4 regions of the Streptomyces sp. NPDC031379 genome follow, and region 1 is predicted to be linked to each of the others. Evidence: riboswitches for the same ligand, from Rfam matches in the RefSeq annotation. Region 1 holds a riboswitch; each other region holds the start of a gene.

Region 1 (2,192 bases):
ACCGTCGCGCAGCTCGATGGCCTCGAAGGCGCCGGTGGAGGCGCCGGACGGGACGGCGGCACGACCCGTGCTGCCGTCGTCGAGGCCGACCTCGACCTCGACCGTGGGGTTGCCTCGGGAGTCCAGGATTTCCCGGGCTACGACGACGTCGATGGACGGCACGAGCATCTCCTTCTTGGATGTGACGCTGGAAGTGCGGGGCGGCTGCCTTACGGCTGTGCCTTGCGACTAGAGCCTAACCGTCCCCGGAGCATCGGCCACCGACCGACCGACCCGTGGACGGTGACGGACACGCAGACGGTACCCATTGTTCATGCCCGGAACAAAGGGGGGTGGGGATGAGGCCCAGCTGAAGAGCGGGAAAACAAAGAACCCCGCCCCGGTGCGTACGGGGGAACACGCACCGGGGCGGGGAGCCCGTGGGGACGGGGGCCGGCCCTCACGCGGCCTTCGGCGGAAGGGCCGGGGAGGTGAGGGCGCGGTGGTTCGAACGGGGGCCGGGCGTCACTTCAGGTGCAGCTGCTGACCCGGGTAGATGAGGTCGGCGTCCTCGACGACGTCCTTGTTCAGCTCGAACAGCTTCTCCCAGCCGCCCTTGACGCCCTGCTTCTCGGCGATGGAGCTGAGGGTGTCGCCCGTGACGACCTTGTACTCGCCGTCGCCCTTCTTGACCTTCTTGCCGGTCGGGGTGGTGACGGTCTTGCTCGCGGACTTGCTCGCGGACGGGGCCGGACGCTCGGCGGAGCGGGAGGCGGCCTGCCCGTCGGTGGAGCGGGTGGTGGTGCTGCCGCTCGACGAGGTGGTCGTCGGGGCGGAGCCGTTGTAGGGGGTGCTCGACAGGCCCGTGCCGCAGACCGGCCAGGCGCCCTTGCCCTGGGCGGCGAGGACCTTCTCGGCGACGGTGATCTGCTGCGCCTTGGTGGCCTGGTTGGCCTGCGCGGCGTACTGCGTGCCGCCGTACGCGGCCCAGGTGGAGGCGGAGAACTGCAGACCGCCGTAGTAGCCGTTGCCGGTGTTGATGGACCAGTTGCCGCCGGACTCGCACTGGGCGACCTTGTCCCACTCGGAGGCGGTGGCGGCGGAGGCGTTGCCGGCCGCCATCAGCGGGGCGGCGACGGCGGCGGAGGCGACACCGGCCAGCGCGACGGCGCGGACGGCCTTGGACGGACGACGGTGCTTGCCCTTGCCGGAAAACAGCATGGATCGATCCCCTCACCGACGCCTGCGAGGTGAGCTGTCGGGTTCGGGCCGGTTGAGTTGCCCGGCCGCACTCCCGCTTGCGCGAAGTGCGGCTCCACCCCTAGCCGGTGCCAGCTCAACTGCTGGTTCCGGCACTTACCTTGGGTCCCCCGCTCCTGCCTGCGGCGCTTGACGCGACGACTGTTCCCGGGCAACCGCTGGCAGGATTCGGCGTTGCGACTGCCGGGGCTCGTGGTGACGAGCGGTCCTGACCGTAGGCAGGCGATCGACGGAATTTCAAAGACGATCAGGGCTTCTGAGACTCATCCCACACTTTCGCCAAAACGGACATCAGCCGCGAATCAGGGCGCCAACTACCGCTACTTTTCGCCCGTTTCGGTAGCGACTTCCAGGGCCTGACCGGCGGAGATGTGGTTCGGGTCGGAGCCGATGGCCTCCTTGTTCTCGGCGTAGAGCGCGCGCCATCCGCCGTCGACCTCAAGGGAGTCGGCGATGGAGGCGAGCGAGTCGCCCTCGCGGACGGTGTAGGCACCCGGTTCACGGGAGGCGTGACGGCCGGACACCGTGTCGCTCTGACCGTTTGTCACGGTTTCGTCCGCACTCTCGCCCCGATGGCGTCCGCCACTGGTGAGGGCACCGGTGTCGACGAGGCTCCAGGAGGCGGCACTCTGCTGGGAATTGTCCGAGTTGGGGACAGTGGGAGTGCCGGTGGGCGCACTGTCGCTTCCCTGCGGGTTTCCGGTGTCGGGAGCGACGGACTTGTCGGACTTGGGAGTGTTGGTACCACTGGAGCCGGAGTCCGCGCCGGAGTCCGCATCGGGGTCGGCGGCCTCGTCCTCGCCCTGGCCGTGGTTCGGCGTGCCGGCCGAACCGTCGGAGGAGTCGGAGCCGGCGTGGGAGTCGGAGGGGGAGCCGGGGTCGGCGGACGACGAGGAATCCGGCGAACCAGACGAGTGGGAATTGTCGGTCGATCCGGACGAGTCGCCCGAACC
Region 2 (2,192 bases), on a different contig from region 1:
TGGGCTGCACGGGGCTCGCGGTGTGCGGACAGGGTGCTCAGGTCTACGACGCCGCCGCCGGCCGCCTGCTGTGGTCGGTCCGGCTGGACCGGGAGCTGGCGGAGAACGCGCTCGGCAAGATCGAGGCGGAGGTGGGGCAGGTCTACGCGGCCGTCGACCAGGACGGCACGGACGGGCTCACGCTCATCGAGCCCGGGTATCTGATGCCGCACCCGACTCTGCCGGCGGTACGGGTCGGCCGGCGCGACGACCTGTGGTGCGAGCCCATCAGCAAGGTGCTGCTGCGCCACGCGACCTTGTCCGACGACGAGTTGGCGGCGGTGGCGCGCGCGGCGGTGGGCTCGCTGGCGACCGTCACCATGTCGGGGCCGGGGACCGTGGAACTCCAGCCGTGCGGGGTGACCAAGGCGACCGGGCTGGCGCTGGCCGCCGAGCGGCTCGGGGTCGGCCCCGAACAGGCTCTGGCCTTCGGGGACATGCCCAACGACATCCCGATGTTCGACTGGGCCGGACGCGGGGTCGCCATGGCCAACGCGCACCCCGAACTCAAGGCGGTGGCCGACGAGGTCACCTTGTCGAACGAGGACGACGGCATCGCCGTCGTCCTCGAAAGACTTTTCCCGACCGACTGAGCGGCACTTCGGTACCACTCGTCAGTGCCACGCCGTCGGCCGGAGGCCGGTGCGCGCCGGTCCGTCAGGTGTCGGTGCGCGCCGGTCCGTCGTATGCCGGTCCGCCCTGTGTCGGGTGTCGGACCGGGGTGGGTCAGTACGCGCCGAACACGTTGTCGATCGACCCGTACCGCGCGGCCGCGTAGTTGCAGGCGGCGGTGATGTTGGCGACCGGGTCGTAGACGTTGAACGACGTTCCGGCCACGTGGTAGGCGTTGAACGTCGGGTCGATGACCTGGAGAAGGCCCTTGGACGGGATGCCCTTGGCCGCGTTGGAGTCCCACAGGTTGATGGCCATCGGGTTGCCCGACGACTCCCGGATGATGTTGCGGTGGATGCCGTTGTAGGTGCCCGGGATCTTCTTCTCGGCCATGATCGCGAGCGACTCGCGGATCCAGCCGTCGAGGTTGTTCGGGTACCCGGCGGGGGTGGTGGCCGGGGTGGTCGCGCTGTCGGCCGCGGAGGCGCTGGTCGCGCCGATGAGCGGGAGCGCGAGGACGGCGGCGCCGGTACCGGCGGCGGTGAGGGCGCGGACGAGGCGGTTGTTCCGGGTGCGGCGGGGCTGAGCGGCAGCAGACATGGGGAAGTTCCTCTCCGGCGCCTGCGAGGTGAGCTGTCGGGTTCGGGCGGGGAGGTGCCCGGCCGTGCCCTGGGAGAGGCACGGCTTCACCCCGAGCCGTTCCGGTGCGACATGGGTCGTCCGGTCCGGCGGCTTACCTGGGTCCCCCGCTCCTGCCGTACGAATGAGTTCGTCGATGGGTTACGCGGGCGGCGGCAGGATTCGGCGTCCGCCCGACGGCCCGGAACGTATGCGAGAGCACATGTCGGGAACAAGTACCGGATTCGTACAACGCACTATTTGACCTTGATCTGTGCCGTATGAGGTACTTGATCCTTTGCGGATGCCAATCCTCAACTGGCCGACGGCGCAAGGGGAGAAGGGTGTCCTGGCGGGTTGGTCCGGCCAGGGGGGCGAGTGACCCAATTCACGAAATAGCAAAGTGCAGCAAATCAGACATGAGGGATTCAGGTGATTCGGGCTTCAGGTCGGCCGGAGGTGGAACCCGCAGTGCGGCGCCCGTCGTTCTCGTGGTGACCGCGGCGCGTGCTCGTGGTGGCCGTGGCGTGCGGAGGGCGCCATGTGTGGAGGGAGGTGGGCCGTCCGGGCGGATTCGGGGCGATTCGGGCGTGGCTGTCCGTCTGTCGCGGTGGCCCGGGGTGGCGGTGGCCGGCGCTCCGGTGAGGGTGCGGGCGTTACTCCGCTCACCCCTCGGTTCGCGACAAAGTGTGCAGATTCCTGTTAAGTCGATAAATGTCCGTTCTTAACAGCTGATCACAACCATACCGGTCATGATCCGATACCGCCCAGGCTGGACCGGTGGGCGCTATCGGTGATCGAAAGAGGACCGGATACGCTGACTCGAGTGATGGCAGCGACCTATCGACAAACCGTGTAATCGCCAGCAGACACCAGCAGACAGGAGACCCCTCGTGACCGTCGTCGGGCCGTTCGGGCTGAGC
Region 3 (2,192 bases), on a different contig from region 1:
TCGAGGACGGCGAAGGAGGTCTCCTCGTCGGCGGTCCAGCCGAAGACGTTGCCGCCGAGGGAGAGCGGGAAGACCTCGAGGTCGGAGGAGCCGAGTGTGCGCAGAGAAGTCATGCTCCACGTCAACGCCGACGGCAGATGATCGCATTCCGCCGTCGGCGCCAAGATCCCGCAAAGGGGTGCCCCCGCGGGCTCCCGGAGGGACGTGTCAGGGGTTGAGGCCCTTGTCCCGCAGCCATGCCATCGGGTCGATGCCGGTGGACTGGCCGCCCGGGTGGACCTCCAGGTGGAGGTGCGGGCCGGTGACGTTGCCGGTGGCGCCGACGCGGCCGATGACGTCGCCGGTGGAGACCTTCTGGCCGACGGAGACACTGATCGAGGACTGGTGGCAGAACCACAGCTCGGTGCCGTCGTCGAGGGTGAGGACCGTGCGGTAGCCGTAGGAGCCGGCCCAGCCCGCCTGGGTGATCGTGCCGGTGTGGACGGCCTTGATGAGGGTGCCCGTGGGAGCCGCGAAGTCGAGGCCGGTGTGGTAGCCGGAGGACCACATCGAGCCGGCCTGGCCGAACGTCGAGGTGAGCGTGTACGAGGAGGTCGGCAGCGCGTACTGCTTGGCCAGCTCGGCCAGCCGCTTGGCCTCGGCGGCCTTCTCGGCGTCGGCCTCCGCCTTCTCCTTGGCGGCGGCGGCCTTGGTGGCGGCTTCCTTCTCCGCCTTCGCGGCGGCGTCCGCGGTCTGCTTCTCGGCGGCGGCGAGTGCCACGGCGGTGGCCTTGCTGTCGGCCTTGCTCTGCTGCTGCTCGGCCTGGGCCATGATCCGGTTGCGCAGGGCCTCGCCCGCGTCGGCGTCCTGCTCGGTGTCGGCGGAGGTCACGCCGACGTCGCTGAGCGCGGTCGTGGCGGTGGCCTCGGGTGCCGGGGCGGAGTCGTCCTCGAAGAGCGAGCCGACGGAGGGCAGGTCCGGCAGGGAGATGGAGACCGGCGGCTTGCCGGTGTTGGCGCTGGCCATGCCGCCCGCGCCGACCGCGGCGATCACGCCGACGCCGAGAACGGTGGAGCTGCGGGCGAACCCGCCGCGCTGCTTGGCGACACGGTGCCGGCCGCGGACCGGGGCGACGGAGTCCTCGGTGGGATTCCACTCCTCCCAGGGGCCCTCCTCGGCGCGGTAGGAGCCGTAACCGAAGGTCTCGGTCTCACGCTGAGCCGGTATGAACGGGGCTTCTGGGGCAGGGCGGTTGGACGCCACGCGGGCGTGCTCCTTTCCTTCCTCCGCCTACCGGGTTAGCTGACGGGTTCGGAGCAGGAAGGTCTCCTACGCGCGTATACCAGGCGTGGACTCAGCGAGTTCACGTCGGTGTCCGCGTGATTCACCCCAAGGTGGTGGTTCCCCGGTTCCCTTGCGGGATTCGGCGCATGCGCACGGAGCCGCCTCTTGTGACGGCTGGGACGACCGCGCTGCGTTATCGAACGTTAATAGACGTGCCAGGCACTTTCCAAGCCGTTCGGCTTGATCATTAACCTTTTCGGCCGCGGACTTACCTGCCAGGACCGCTGCAAATCGGGCGAGTTGGCCGCGGTTCAGGAGTCACAGAAGTTTTGATGGTGACTCAGATGTTATGCGCACGGCGGTCGACCGGTCACCCTCGGTGAGGCTGCTCATGGCTGCCGTACGGCGAGCAGCGCCATGTCGTCCGTCATCCCGCCGCCGGAGTGGCGCCGCACCTCCGCGGCGAGCCGGCCGAGCAGTGCGCCGGGGTCGGGGAAGGCACGTCCGGCGAGCCGTCGTTCGGGTTCGTAGAACCGGCCGTGGGCGTCCCGGGCCTCGGACAGACCGTCGGTGTAGAGCAGCAGGGTGGCCCCGCTCGGAAAGGCGGCCTCCAGCGTCCGGTCGGGCCACATGCCGAGGTCGCCCATGCCGAGCGGCAGCGCGGGCTCGTGCGCGGTCAGGATGCGCAGGGTGCCGTCGGCGTGCAGCAGCAGCGGGGAGGGATGGCCGCGGTTGAGGACGCGTACGACGCCGTCGCCGTGCGGGAGTTCGGCGAGGACGGCGGTGGTGAAGCCCTCGAACGCGTCGATGCCGTCCCGCCGGGTGCCTTCGCGGGCCAGCGCCCGCTCCAGCCGCTCGGCGACCGCCTCCAGCGTGGTCTCCTGCTCGGCCGCCTCCCGGAACGCCCCGATCAGCACGGCGACGGCGGC
Region 4 (2,192 bases), on a different contig from region 1:
GTCGGAGCCGTAGTCCGGCGTGGTGCGGATCTCGAAGTGCAGGTGCGGGCCGGTGACGTTGCCGGTGGCGCCGGACAGGCCGACCTGCCGGCCCGCGGTCACGGTCTGGCCGGCCGAGACGGAGAGCTGCGAGAGGTGGGCGTACTGGGCGTAGTGGCCGTCTTCGAGCTTGATGACGACCTGGTTGCCGTAGGCCCCGCCCCAGCCCGCCGAGACGACCGTGCCCGCGCCGACGGCCTTGAGGGAGGTGCCGGTCGGGACGACGAAGTCGACGCCGGTGTGGTAGCCGCTGGACCACATGCTGCCGGCCACGTGGTAGCCGGTGCCGACGGTGGCGCCGGCCACCGGGAGGGTGAAGCCGGTGGCGGTGGCCGTCGAGGGGGCGGAGCCGGACGACTTGGCCGGGGCCGCCTGCGTCCCGGAGGACTTGGCGGCGGTCGAGGCCTGGGGCTCGGCCGCGGTGGACTGCGGGGTGGCTGGCTCGGTGCGGGTCTGCGCGGCCTTCTTGCCGAGCGTGAGTTCGAGGCCCGGGTGGATCAGCGCGGGGTCGGCGCCGATGGCCTGCCGGTTGTCCTCGTAGAGCTGGTGCCAGCCGCCGCTGACGTGCTGCCGGCCGGCGATCGCGGAGAGGCAGTCGCCGGACTTCACCGTATAGGTGCGCACCGTCGAATCCGGCTGTGCCGCGGTCTTCTTCGCCGTGACGGGAAGGGACTGCACGGTCTTTCCGGAAACGGACTGCGCCGGGGTGGCGGCGTGCGCTCCGATGGCTCCGATGAGCGGCAGGGCCAGCGCGGCGCCGCCGGTTCCGGCGACGGCGATGGAGCGGGAAAAACGCGGGGTCTTGGGACGTCGGTGCTTACCCTTCGCGGGCATGGCGCAATTCCTCTCCGACGCCTGCGAGGTCAGCTGTCGGGTTCGGGCTGGAGCTGCCCGGCCGCGCGGTGCGCGACTTCACCCCTAGCCTGTCGCGGAGACCGGACAGGCAGTCGTACCTGGTGGGTCCCCCGCTCCTGCCGGACACGGGTCAAGTGTGTGCGGGCTCCGGGCGGCGGCAGGATTCGGCGTTCCGTCCGGATTGGTGGCGAACGTAAGCGAGCACGACGTACGGAAACAAGCAGCCGGTTCCCGCCGTTCCCTCATCCCAAGATCGAAGGCAGGGACAAGCGGTCACCCTGCGTGAATTCGGTGCCGTCTTCGCCTTTCAATTCCCCTTTTCAGGCATAAGAATTACGTGAACATGACGCGCGACACTCCGTCACCGATATGACGCTCCTCACGCACCATCCCGCCACAGGCCCTTATTCCGCGGCGAGTTGGAATTAAGGCGTCAATTCGGTCAGAAGGCTCAGATACGGCGTAGCCGGATAACCGCCGCATCCAGGTCGCCACGCAGCGCGGTGCGCAGCCCGTGGTGCAGCAGGACGGCCCCTCGATGCACTTCGCCCGTTTCGCGGCATTCGTACGCCGCTGTCGGGTCGAGTCCGCGCAGCCGCACCGCCGGCACCGGCTCGCCGTAGCTCTGCGCCTGCAGCCAGGCGAGGACCACCGTCTCGTCATCGAGGACGTACTGGACGGCACTCAGACCGCCCGTCGGGGGCCGCAGCCGGTACAGCTCGCCGCGCTGGACGACCGGGCGGATCTCCTTGTACAGCTCCACCCACCGCCGGGCCTCCGCCAGCTCCTCCTCGGTCCACTCCGTGAGGTCACCGCCGACACCGAGGACGCCGGCCATGGCGCTGACGAAGCGGAACCGCAGCGAACTGACCCGGCCGTTGAGCTGGGTGTTCGGGCTGTCGGTGACCCAGGCGGCCATGACCCGGGCGGGGTGGATCTGGGTGAAGCCGTGCTGGATGGCGAGCCGGTCCAGCGGGTCGGTGTTGTCAGAGGTCCACACCTGGTCGGTGCGGCTCATCACCTCGAGGTCGATCCGGCCGCCACCGCCCGAGCAGGACTCGAACGCGACCCCGGGGTGCGCCGCGCGCAGCCGGTCCAGCAGGGCGTACAGGGCCCGGACGTGGTCGACCCACAGGCGCTGCGGATACGCCTCGCCGGGCCAGCCGGCGTCGGTGAAGCAGCGGTTGAAGTCCCACTTCACATAGTCGATCGGAGCACTGGAGAGCAGGGTGTCCAGCTGCTCCCACAGGTACTCCTGGACGTCCTCGCGGGCGAGGTTGAGGACGAGCTGATTGCGC

The links. A riboswitch is a leader RNA that binds a small molecule or an ion and turns the genes downstream of it on or off. The one in region 1 is predicted to bind cyclic di-AMP.
Region 2: another riboswitch for cyclic di-AMP. It lies ahead of ACZ5CW_RS14155 (transglycosylase SLT domain-containing protein); the one in region 1 lies ahead of ACZ5CW_RS02305 (transglycosylase family protein).
Region 3: another riboswitch for cyclic di-AMP. It lies ahead of ACZ5CW_RS39185 (M23 family metallopeptidase); the one in region 1 lies ahead of ACZ5CW_RS02305 (transglycosylase family protein).
Region 4: another riboswitch for cyclic di-AMP. It lies ahead of ACZ5CW_RS30300 (M23 family metallopeptidase); the one in region 1 lies ahead of ACZ5CW_RS02305 (transglycosylase family protein).

Annotation. Positions count from the first base shown of each region.
Region 1 is NZ_JBVIIT010000001.1:488,656-490,847, reverse strand. Features, by position in the region: gene eno (phosphopyruvate hydratase) at 1-168, opposite strand, end outside; gene ACZ5CW_RS02305 (transglycosylase family protein) at 505-1,200, opposite strand; cyclic di-AMP (ydaO/yuaA leader) riboswitch at 1,205-1,377, opposite strand; gene ACZ5CW_RS02300 (transglycosylase family protein) at 1,560-2,192, opposite strand, start outside.
Region 2 is NZ_JBVIIT010000008.1:164,604-166,795, reverse strand. Features, by position in the region: gene ACZ5CW_RS14160 (HAD family hydrolase) at 1-632, shown strand, start outside; gene ACZ5CW_RS14155 (transglycosylase SLT domain-containing protein) at 766-1,251, opposite strand; cyclic di-AMP (ydaO/yuaA leader) riboswitch at 1,255-1,436, opposite strand; gene ACZ5CW_RS14150 (polyprenyl synthetase family protein) at 2,163-2,192, shown strand, end outside.
Region 3 is NZ_JBVIIT010000042.1:31,588-33,779, reverse strand. Features, by position in the region: gene ACZ5CW_RS39190 (aldo/keto reductase) at 1-113, opposite strand, end outside; gene ACZ5CW_RS39185 (M23 family metallopeptidase) at 208-1,242, opposite strand; cyclic di-AMP (ydaO/yuaA leader) riboswitch at 1,252-1,418, opposite strand; gene ACZ5CW_RS39180 (PP2C family protein-serine/threonine phosphatase) at 1,653-2,192, opposite strand, start outside.
Region 4 is NZ_JBVIIT010000023.1:161,015-163,206, forward strand. Features, by position in the region: gene ACZ5CW_RS30300 (M23 family metallopeptidase) at 1-873, opposite strand, end outside; cyclic di-AMP (ydaO/yuaA leader) riboswitch at 879-1,035, opposite strand; gene ACZ5CW_RS30305 (alpha-galactosidase) at 1,346-2,192, opposite strand, start outside.